Regions from separate parts of the Bacillus inaquosorum genome, predicted to be linked through region 2. Evidence: a T-box and tRNA genes for the amino acid it is inferred to sense, from the RefSeq annotation. Region 2 holds a T-box; the other holds one or more tRNA genes.
The links. The T-box of region 2 lies ahead of glyQ (glycine--tRNA ligase subunit alpha). A T-box ahead of a tRNA ligase gene usually reads a tRNA of that ligase, here a tRNA-Gly.

Region 1 (4,907 bases), 1.9 Mb from region 2:
GCTGGCTCATCTGCCGAATCGAACAGACAACAAAGTCCTTTCAGGAGCGTTTGGAGGGTACAGTCATGACACATTCTCTATGACTGAGGCTGAAAGAATCCGAAGCGCTGCCGGACAATCACCTGCTATTTACGGCTGTGATTATGCCAGAGGGTGGCTTGAAACGACAAATATTGAAGATTCAATAGATGTAAGCTGCAACAGCGATTTACTTTCGTATTGGAAAAGCGGAGGAATCCCGCAAATCAGTATGCATCTGGCAAATCCGGCTTTTCAGTCAGGGCATTTTAAAACTCCGATTACTAATGAGCAGTATAAAAACATATTAGATTCTTCAACAGCAGAAGGGAAGCGGCTGAATGCCATGCTCAGCAAAATTGCTGACGGACTTCAAGAGCTGGAGAATCATGGCGTGCCTGTTCTGTTCAGGCCGCTGCATGAAATGAACGGTGAATGGTTTTGGTGGGGACTTACATCATATAATCAAAAGGATAATGAAAGAATCTCTCTATATAAACAGCTCTACAAGAAAATCTATCATTATATGACCGATACAAGAGGACTTGATCATTTGCTTTGGGTCTACTCTCCCGACGCCAACCGAGATTTTAAAACCGATTTTTACCCGGGTGCATCTTACGTGGATATTGTCGGATTAGATGCTTATTTTCAAGATGCATATTCTATTGACGGTTACGATCAGCTAACAGCGCTTAATAAACCATTTGCCTTTACAGAAGTCGGTCCGCAAACAGCAAACGGCAGCTTCGATTACAGCCTGTTGATCAATGCAATAAAACAAAAATATCCTAAAACGATTTACTTTCTGGCTTGGAATGATGGGTGGAGCCCAGCTGAAAATAAGGGTGCTTCAGCTTTATATAATGATCGCTGGACACTCAATAAGGGAGAGATATGGAACGGTGATTCTTTAACGCCTATCGTTGAATAAATACGATGCATTGTCACACTTTAAGAAGGTGCCCAAGAAGTTTCTTGAGCACCTTTATACTCTAATCAGGCATTCATATCGCCTAACCCAGGACTGTGTTCATTTGGCATTTCCGGAAGCATTGGTACAGGGAACCCTGCCGGAGGCTCTATTACTTGTAACTCTCCGCCATTTCTGCTCGGAGATGTTCCTTGATAGATTTCGCCGATTCTTGTCTCATCCAATCTGAAATTAAATTGTGCATTGTGATAGCCTAATTCGACATATTTTCTGCACTCAGGATATTTATTAATGTCGTAATTCGGCACAGGCAAGAGCTTAGCCCACTCAACGCCCAATGTCTCGAGCGCTTTCGCAAACGCATTCTGGTGAGCATTGTCGCGTACAATCAGGAAAGCAAGTGTCTCCCGAAACGTCTGATTAGAACTCATTTCATAAATCCTTGTTTTTTGCAGCACTCCTGTTGACTCAAGAAGCAAGTTATCCAACAGGTCGGTGATTAAGTTTCCGTGGTTATACACCCATGACCCATTCCACGGATTGCCCCCTGCATCAACAGGAAGGGAACTTTGCGCCCCGATAATATAATGATGAGGATTAGCATGTTTAATCGCTTCATCAAGTGGTGCCTGATCTGCACCTTGACTGCCGACACCTGCACCGCCTGATTCATCTAATAAAGCATTAATTGTGTTTTGCACCAGTTCAACGTGGGCAATCTCCTCTAAAAAAATGCCACGGAGCAGATCGCGGTACTGTTTCTGTTTTCCTCTGAAATTAGAGCTTTGGAAAAAATACTGCATCATCGTACGCATTTCACCGTAATGTCCGCCTAATATTTCCTGCAGCACCTTAGCGGCTGCCGGGTCTGGCTTGTCCGGCTTAATGATATTTATCAGTTCTTCTTTGTAGTAATACATAACACGCCTCATTTCTTTTCTAGTGATTGATTTCTTATATCCTTTGTAAAGGGAGATAAAATATACGCATATCTAAGCCCGTAAAAGAATTCAATAAAAAATATAGAAAAAGTATTGACCGCAGAAATTACACATGGTATATTATTAAATGTCGCTGATGAACAGCACACAACAACACGAAAAACAAAAAAGTTTTTCTAAGGTGTTTACAAGTTTTTAAAAATGTGTATAATAAGTAAGGTCGAATTAAAAAGTTTCGAACTTCAAAAAACATTTTAAAAAACTTCTTGACTTCAACATCAAATGATAGTATGATAGTTAAGTCGCTTGATAAGCGCCCGTAGCTCAATTGGATAGAGCGTTTGACTACGGATCAAAAGGTTAGGGGTTCGACTCCTCTCGGGCGCGCCAATAAAAATACCACGCGGGTGTAGTTTAGTGGTAAAACCTCAGCCTTCCAAGCTGATGTCGTGAGTTCGATTCTCATCACCCGCTCCATTGTTGAATGATCTTTGAAAACTAAACAAGACAAAACGTACCTGTTAATTCATTTTTAAATAAATCGCACAGCGATGTGCGTAGTCAGTCAAACTAAGGCCTGCACGATGCAGGTCACACAGGTGTCACCGCAGGATGCGGTGGACTTAACCTGTGATCCATTTATCGGAGAGTTTGATCCTGGCTCAGGACGAACGCTGGCGGCGTGCCTAATACATGCAAGTCGAGCGGACAGATGGGAGCTTGCTCCCTGATGTTAGCGGCGGACGGGTGAGTAACACGTGGGTAACCTGCCTGTAAGACTGGGATAACTCCGGGAAACCGGGGCTAATACCGGATGCTTGTTTGAACCGCATGGTTCAAACATAAAAGGTGGCTTCGGCTACCACTTACAGATGGACCCGCGGCGCATTAGCTAGTTGGTGAGGTAACGGCTCACCAAGGCAACGATGCGTAGCCGACCTGAGAGGGTGATCGGCCACACTGGGACTGAGACACGGCCCAGACTCCTACGGGAGGCAGCAGTAGGGAATCTTCCGCAATGGACGAAAGTCTGACGGAGCAACGCCGCGTGAGTGATGAAGGTTTTCGGATCGTAAAGCTCTGTTGTTAGGGAAGAACAAGTACCGTTCGAATAGGGCGGTACCTTGACGGTACCTAACCAGAAAGCCACGGCTAACTACGTGCCAGCAGCCGCGGTAATACGTAGGTGGCAAGCGTTGTCCGGAATTATTGGGCGTAAAGGGCTCGCAGGCGGTTTCTTAAGTCTGATGTGAAAGCCCCCGGCTCAACCGGGGAGGGTCATTGGAAACTGGGGAACTTGAGTGCAGAAGAGGAGAGTGGAATTCCACGTGTAGCGGTGAAATGCGTAGAGATGTGGAGGAACACCAGTGGCGAAGGCGACTCTCTGGTCTGTAACTGACGCTGAGGAGCGAAAGCGTGGGGAGCGAACAGGATTAGATACCCTGGTAGTCCACGCCGTAAACGATGAGTGCTAAGTGTTAGGGGGTTTCCGCCCCTTAGTGCTGCAGCTAACGCATTAAGCACTCCGCCTGGGGAGTACGGTCGCAAGACTGAAACTCAAAGGAATTGACGGGGGCCCGCACAAGCGGTGGAGCATGTGGTTTAATTCGAAGCAACGCGAAGAACCTTACCAGGTCTTGACATCCTCTGACAATCCTAGAGATAGGACGTCCCCTTCGGGGGCAGAGTGACAGGTGGTGCATGGTTGTCGTCAGCTCGTGTCGTGAGATGTTGGGTTAAGTCCCGCAACGAGCGCAACCCTTGATCTTAGTTGCCAGCATTCAGTTGGGCACTCTAAGGTGACTGCCGGTGACAAACCGGAGGAAGGTGGGGATGACGTCAAATCATCATGCCCCTTATGACCTGGGCTACACACGTGCTACAATGGACAGAACAAAGGGCAGCGAAACCGCGAGGTTAAGCCAATCCCACAAATCTGTTCTCAGTTCGGATCGCAGTCTGCAACTCGACTGCGTGAAGCTGGAATCGCTAGTAATCGCGGATCAGCATGCCGCGGTGAATACGTTCCCGGGCCTTGTACACACCGCCCGTCACACCACGAGAGTTTGTAACACCCGAAGTCGGTGAGGTAACCTTTTAGGAGCCAGCCGCCGAAGGTGGGACAGATGATTGGGGTGAAGTCGTAACAAGGTAGCCGTATCGGAAGGTGCGGCTGGATCACCTCCTTTCTAAGGATATTTACGGAATATAAGACCTTGGGTCTTATAAACAGAACGTTCCCTGTCTTGTTTAGTTTTGAAGGATCATTCCTTCGAAACGTGTTCTTTGAAAACTAGATAACAGTAGACATCACATTCAATTAGTAAGACAAGATATCACGTAGTGATTCTTTTTAACGGTTAAGTTAGAAAGGGCGCACGGTGGATGCCTTGGCACTAGGAGCCGATGAAGGACGGGACGAACACCGATATGCTTCGGGGAGCTGTAAGCAAGCTTTGATCCGGAGATTTCCGAATGGGGAAACCCACCACTCGTAATGGAGTGGTATCCATATCTGAATTCATAGGATATGAGAAGGCAGACCCGGGGAACTGAAACATCTAAGTACCCGGAGGAAGAGAAAGCAAATGCGATTCCCTGAGTAGCGGCGAGCGAAACGGGATTAGCCCAAACCAAGAGGCTTGCCTCTTGGGGTTGTAGGACACTCTGTACGGAGTTACAAAAGAACGAGGTAGATGAAGAGGTCTGGAAAGGCCCGCCATAGGAGGTAACAGCCCTGTAGTCAAAACTTCGTTCTCTCCTGAGTGGATCCTGAGTACGGCGGAACACGTGAAATTCCGTCGGAATCCGGGAGGACCATCTCCCAAGGCTAAATACTCCCTAGTGACCGATAGTGAACCAGTACCGTGAGGGAAAGGTGAAAAGCACCCCGGAAGGGGAGTGAAAGAGATCCTGAAACCGTGTGCCTACAAGTAGTCAGAGCCCGTTAACGGGTGATGGCGTGCCTTTTGTAGAATGAACCGGCGAGTTACGATCCCGTGCAAGGTTAAGCA
Region 2 (4,907 bases):
GGAAAAGTGTACAGAGGCTGCAACATCGAGAACGCGGCATACAGCATGTGCAATTGCGCTGAGCGTACCGCTTTATTTAAAGCTGTTTCTGAAGGGGATACAGAGTTTCAGATGCTGGCCGTTGCGGCTGACACCCCTGGACCGGTATCTCCGTGCGGAGCCTGCCGCCAGGTGATTTCTGAGCTTTGCACAAAGGACGTTATTGTCGTACTGACTAATTTACAAGGACAAATAAAAGAAATGACTGTGGAAGAATTATTGCCAGGCGCATTTTCATCGGAGGATTTACATGACGAACGAAAGTTTTAAATCAGGATTTGTATCCATTATTGGAAGACCAAACGTAGGAAAGTCTACATTTTTGAACAGAGTCATTGGACAAAAAATCGCGATCATGAGCGATAAGCCCCAAACGACGAGAAACAAGGTGCAAGGAGTTCTGACGACAGGCACATCACAAACGATTTTTATTGACACACCAGGGATTCATAAGCCTAAGCATAAACTTGGGGACTTTATGATGAAAGTGGCGCAAAATACATTAAAAGAAGTCGATCTGATCTTGTTTATGATCAATGCAGAGGAAGGCTACGGGAAGGGCGACGAATTCATCATTGAGAAATTGCAGAAGATGTCTACGCCTGTATTTTTAATCGTAAACAAAATTGACAAAATTCATCCTGATCAATTGCTTCTGTTAATTGACGAATACCGCGGACGTTATCCTTTTAAGGAAATTGTTCCGATTTCTGCTTTAGAAGGAAATAATATCGAAACATTGCTCGCCCAGATTGAAGCATATTTGCCGGAAGGGCCGCAATTCTATCCAAGTGACCAGGTAACTGACCACCCGGAGCGCTTTATCATTTCTGAATTAATCAGAGAAAAGGTGCTGCATCTGACGAGAGAAGAAATCCCGCACAGCATTGCGGTGGCCATCGAATCCATAAAAGGGCAGGACAACGGTTCTGTGCATGTAGCGGCAACGATTGTGGTCGAACGTGATTCTCAAAAAGGCATTGTGATCGGGAAAAAAGGAAGTCTGCTGAAAGAGGTCGGAAAAAGAGCGAGAGCGGATATTGAAGCACTGTTAGGCTCCCGTGTCTACCTTGAATTGTGGGTCAAAGTGCAGAAAGACTGGCGCAATAAAATGTCCCAGCTTCGCGATTTTGGCTTCAAAGAGGACGAATATTAATCTCTTGCTGTGTCATTATCTCACAGGAACAGGGATGCATTAGCAAATTTTGTTTAACATGAAATGGAGGACATCTGGTCAAGATAAAGGTAAGAATTTGGAGTTTAGGTAAGCTAGTTTAACTACAGAAAGGTGGGTTTCTTGTGTTGAATTTTACCTGGAACGTATTTTCTCAAACAGGAAATGTTGATACGTATCTTCTTTTTAAAGAGCTGGAAAAAGAGAACATGGAAAGACCCGAAGAACTAGAAGATGAGCTAGCCCGATTTGATTATCCAATTTTATAAACCTCTTGGCCGCTCCTGCTTTAGGAAGGTGCGGAAATGCTGACAAAATGTGAAGGAATCGTTCTTCGCACAAACGATTACGGAGAGACGAATAAAATCGTTACTTTACTGACAAGAGAACACGGAAAAATAGGTGTTATGGCAAGAGGCGCCAAAAAACCGAACAGCCGTTTATCAGCAGTCAGCCAGCCCTTTTTGTATGGTTCATTCTTAATGCAAAAAACAACGGGCCTCGGAACGCTTCAGCAGGGTGAAATGATCCTCAGCATGAGAGGCATCAGGGAAGATTTGTTTTTAACCGCATATGCTGCGTATATTGCTGAGCTAGTCGACAGAGGCACAGAAGAAAAAAAGCCAAACCCTTATTTGTTTGAATTCATTTTAGAATCGTTTAAACAGCTGAATGAAGGAACAGATCCGGATGTCATCATCTTCATTGTTCAAATGAAGATGCTCGGTGTCATGGGGCTGTATCCCGAGCTGAATCACTGTGTGCATTGTAAAAGCCAGGACGGGACATTTCATTTCTCTGTCCGTGATAACGGGTTTATTTGCCATCGTTGTTTTGAAAAAGATCCTTACAGGATTCCGATTAAACCGCAAACGGCAAGGCTGTTGAGGCTGTTTTATTACTTCGATCTGTCGAGGCTGGGCAATGTGTCCTTAAAACAGGAAACAAAAGCTGAATTGAAGCAAGTGATTGATTTATATTATGAGGAATATTCAGGGTTATATTTAAAATCAAAGCGCTTTTTAGATCAAATGGAAAGCATGAAACATCTTATGGGTGAAAACAAAAGTTGACATCTGGTCCATCTTTTTATATGATCATTTATTATAAAATATGTTGCAGTGAGAGAAAGAAGTACTTGCGTTTACCTCATGAAAGCGACCTTAGGGCGGTGTAAGCTAAGGATGAGCGCGCAACGAAAGGCATTCTTGAGCAATTTTAAAAAAAGAGGCTGGGATTTTGATCTCAGCAACTAGGGTGGAACCGCGGGAGAACTCTCGTCCCTATGTTTGCGGCTGGCAAGCATAGAGACGGGAGTTTTTTGGTTGCTGCCGCAGTCATCTTATGAAGGAAAAGTGGAGGTGCTTGAAATGAACATTCAAGACATGATTCTAACCTTGCAAAAGCATTGGTCCAGTCAGGGCTGTGTGCTTATGCAGGCTTACGATGTAGAAAAAGGGGCCGGCACGATGAGCCCGTATACATTTTTGCGCAGTATTGGGCCTGAGCCGTGGAAAGTGGCTTATGTAGAGCCTTCCAGACGCCCTGCTGACGGACGATACGGGGAGAACCCGAACAGACTGTATCAGCATCATCAATTTCAGGTCATTATTAAACCGTCTCCTGATAACATTCAAGAGCTGTATTTAGATTCATTGCGCGCTCTTGGAATTGATCCGCTTGAGCATGATATCCGCTTTGTTGAAGACAACTGGGAGAATCCGTCTTTAGGCTGTGCGGGTCTAGGCTGGGAAGTATGGCTTGACGGAATGGAAATTACACAATTTACGTATTTCCAGCAGGTCGGAGGACTTGAATGTAAACCGGTTTCTGTAGAAATTACGTACGGAATTGAGCGTCTTGCGTCTTATATCCAGGATAAAGAAAATGTTTTCGACTTGGAATGGACGTCCGGCTTTACAGTGAAAGATTTATTCATGATGGCGGAATACGAGCATTCCGTTTATACGTTTGAAACGTCAGATGTCGATATGCTGTTCCAATTGTTCAGCACGTATGAAAAAGAAGCGATTAAGCAAATGGACAACGGACTTGTTCACCCTGCATATGACTATGTGCTGAAATGCTCGCACACCTTCAACCTGCTTGATGCCAAAGGTGCGATCTCTGTTACCGAACGGACAGGCTATATCGCAAGAGTGCGGAATTTAGCGAGAAAAGTAGCAAAAACCTATTATGAGGAACGAGAAAAACTAGGGTTCCCAATGCTTAAAGGGGAGGGTTCTTCTCATGAGTAAACAGGATTTACTTTTAGAGATCGGATTAGAGGAAATGCCGGCGCGCTTTTTGAATGAAAGCATGGTTCAGCTTGGTGAGAAGCTGACAGGCTGGCTTACAGAAAAAAATATTAATCACGGTGAAGTAAAGCTCTTCAATACACCGAGACGTCTCGCTGTCTTTGTAAAAGATGTAGCAGAAAAGCAGGCTGATATAAAAGAAGAAGCGAAAGGGCCTGCGAAAAAAATTGCTCTTGATGCAGACGGCAACTGGACAAAAGCGGCGATCGGCTTTTCAAAAGGCCAAGGCGCGAATGTGGAAGACCTGTACATTAAAGAAGTGAAAGGCACAGAGTATGTATTCGTGCAAAAATTCCAAGCCGGCCAAGAAACGAAATCGCTTCTTCCGGAACTGAGCGGCTTAGTTACGAGCTTGCATTTCCCGAAGAACATGCGTTGGGGAAATGAAGATTTGCGTTATATCCGGCCAATCAAATGGATTGTTGCTTTATTTGGACAGGATGTCATTCCATTTTCTATCACAAACGTTGAGTCTGGACGGACAACACAGGGACACCGTTTCCTTGGACATGAAGTGTCAATTGAATCACCTTCAGCTTATGAAGAGCAGCTGAAAGAACAGCACGTTATTGCTGATCCTAACGTCCGGAAACAAATGATTCAATCTCAGCTGGAAGCGATGGCTGCAGAAAACAATTGGAGCATTCCAGTTGACGAAGACCTTCTTGATGAAGTGAATCATTTAGTAGAATATCCGACAGCTCTTTACGGTTCATTTGAATCTGAGTTTCTGTCAATTCCTGAGGAAGTGCTTGTCACGACAATGAAAGAGCATCAGCGCTACTTCCCTGTCAAAGACAAGAACGGTGATTTGTTGCCTCACTTTATCACAGTCCGAAACGGCAACAGCCACGCGATCGAAAATGTGGCCCGAGGCAATGAAAAAGTGCTGCGCGCGCGTTTATCTGATGCTTCATTCTTCTACAAGGAAGATCAGAAACTAAACATTGATGCAAACGTGAAGAAGCTTGAAAACATTGTTTTCCATGAAGAGCTTGGTTCTCTTGCTGATAAGGTTAGAAGAGTCACTTCAATCGCAGAGAAGCTTGCCGTTCGTCTTCAAGCTGATGAAGATACATTAAAACATGTGAAGCGAGCTGCTGAAATTTCTAAATTCGACCTTGTCACTCATATGATATACGAATTCCCTGAGCTTCAAGGAATTATGGGTGAAAAGTATGCGAGAATGCTTGGTGAAGATGAAGCAGTGGCTACGGCAGTCAACGAACACTATATGCCTAGATCAGCAGGCGGAGAAACGCCTTCTACTTTCATCGGAGCAGTTGTAGCAATGGCGGATAAGCTTGACACAATCACTTCATTCTTCTCTATCGGTGTTATTCCGACCGGTTCTCAGGATCCTTACGGGCTGCGCC

Region 1: it encodes a tRNA-Gly, which carries the amino acid that the T-box ahead of glyQ (glycine--tRNA ligase subunit alpha) is inferred to sense. The anticodon was not compared.

What each region holds. Positions count from the first base shown of each region.
Region 1 covers NZ_CP096592.1:637,515-642,421, forward strand. The annotation lists gene M1M80_RS03305 (glycoside hydrolase family 26 protein) at 1-952, shown strand, start outside; gene M1M80_RS03310 (manganese catalase family protein) at 1,018-1,872, opposite strand; tRNA gene M1M80_RS03315 (tRNA-Arg) at 2,207-2,283, shown strand; tRNA gene M1M80_RS03320 (tRNA-Gly) at 2,297-2,370, shown strand; rRNA gene M1M80_RS03325 (16S ribosomal RNA) at 2,533-4,082, shown strand; rRNA gene M1M80_RS03330 (23S ribosomal RNA) at 4,252-4,907, shown strand, end outside.
Region 2 covers NZ_CP096592.1:2,578,995-2,583,901, reverse strand. The annotation lists gene M1M80_RS12965 (cytidine deaminase) at 1-309, shown strand, start outside; gene era (GTPase Era) at 290-1,195, shown strand; gene M1M80_RS12955 (YqzL family protein) at 1,339-1,482, shown strand; gene recO (DNA repair protein RecO) at 1,519-2,286, shown strand; T-box leader at 2,326-2,501, shown strand; gene glyQ (glycine--tRNA ligase subunit alpha) at 2,584-3,471, shown strand; gene glyS (glycine--tRNA ligase subunit beta) at 3,464-4,907, shown strand, end outside.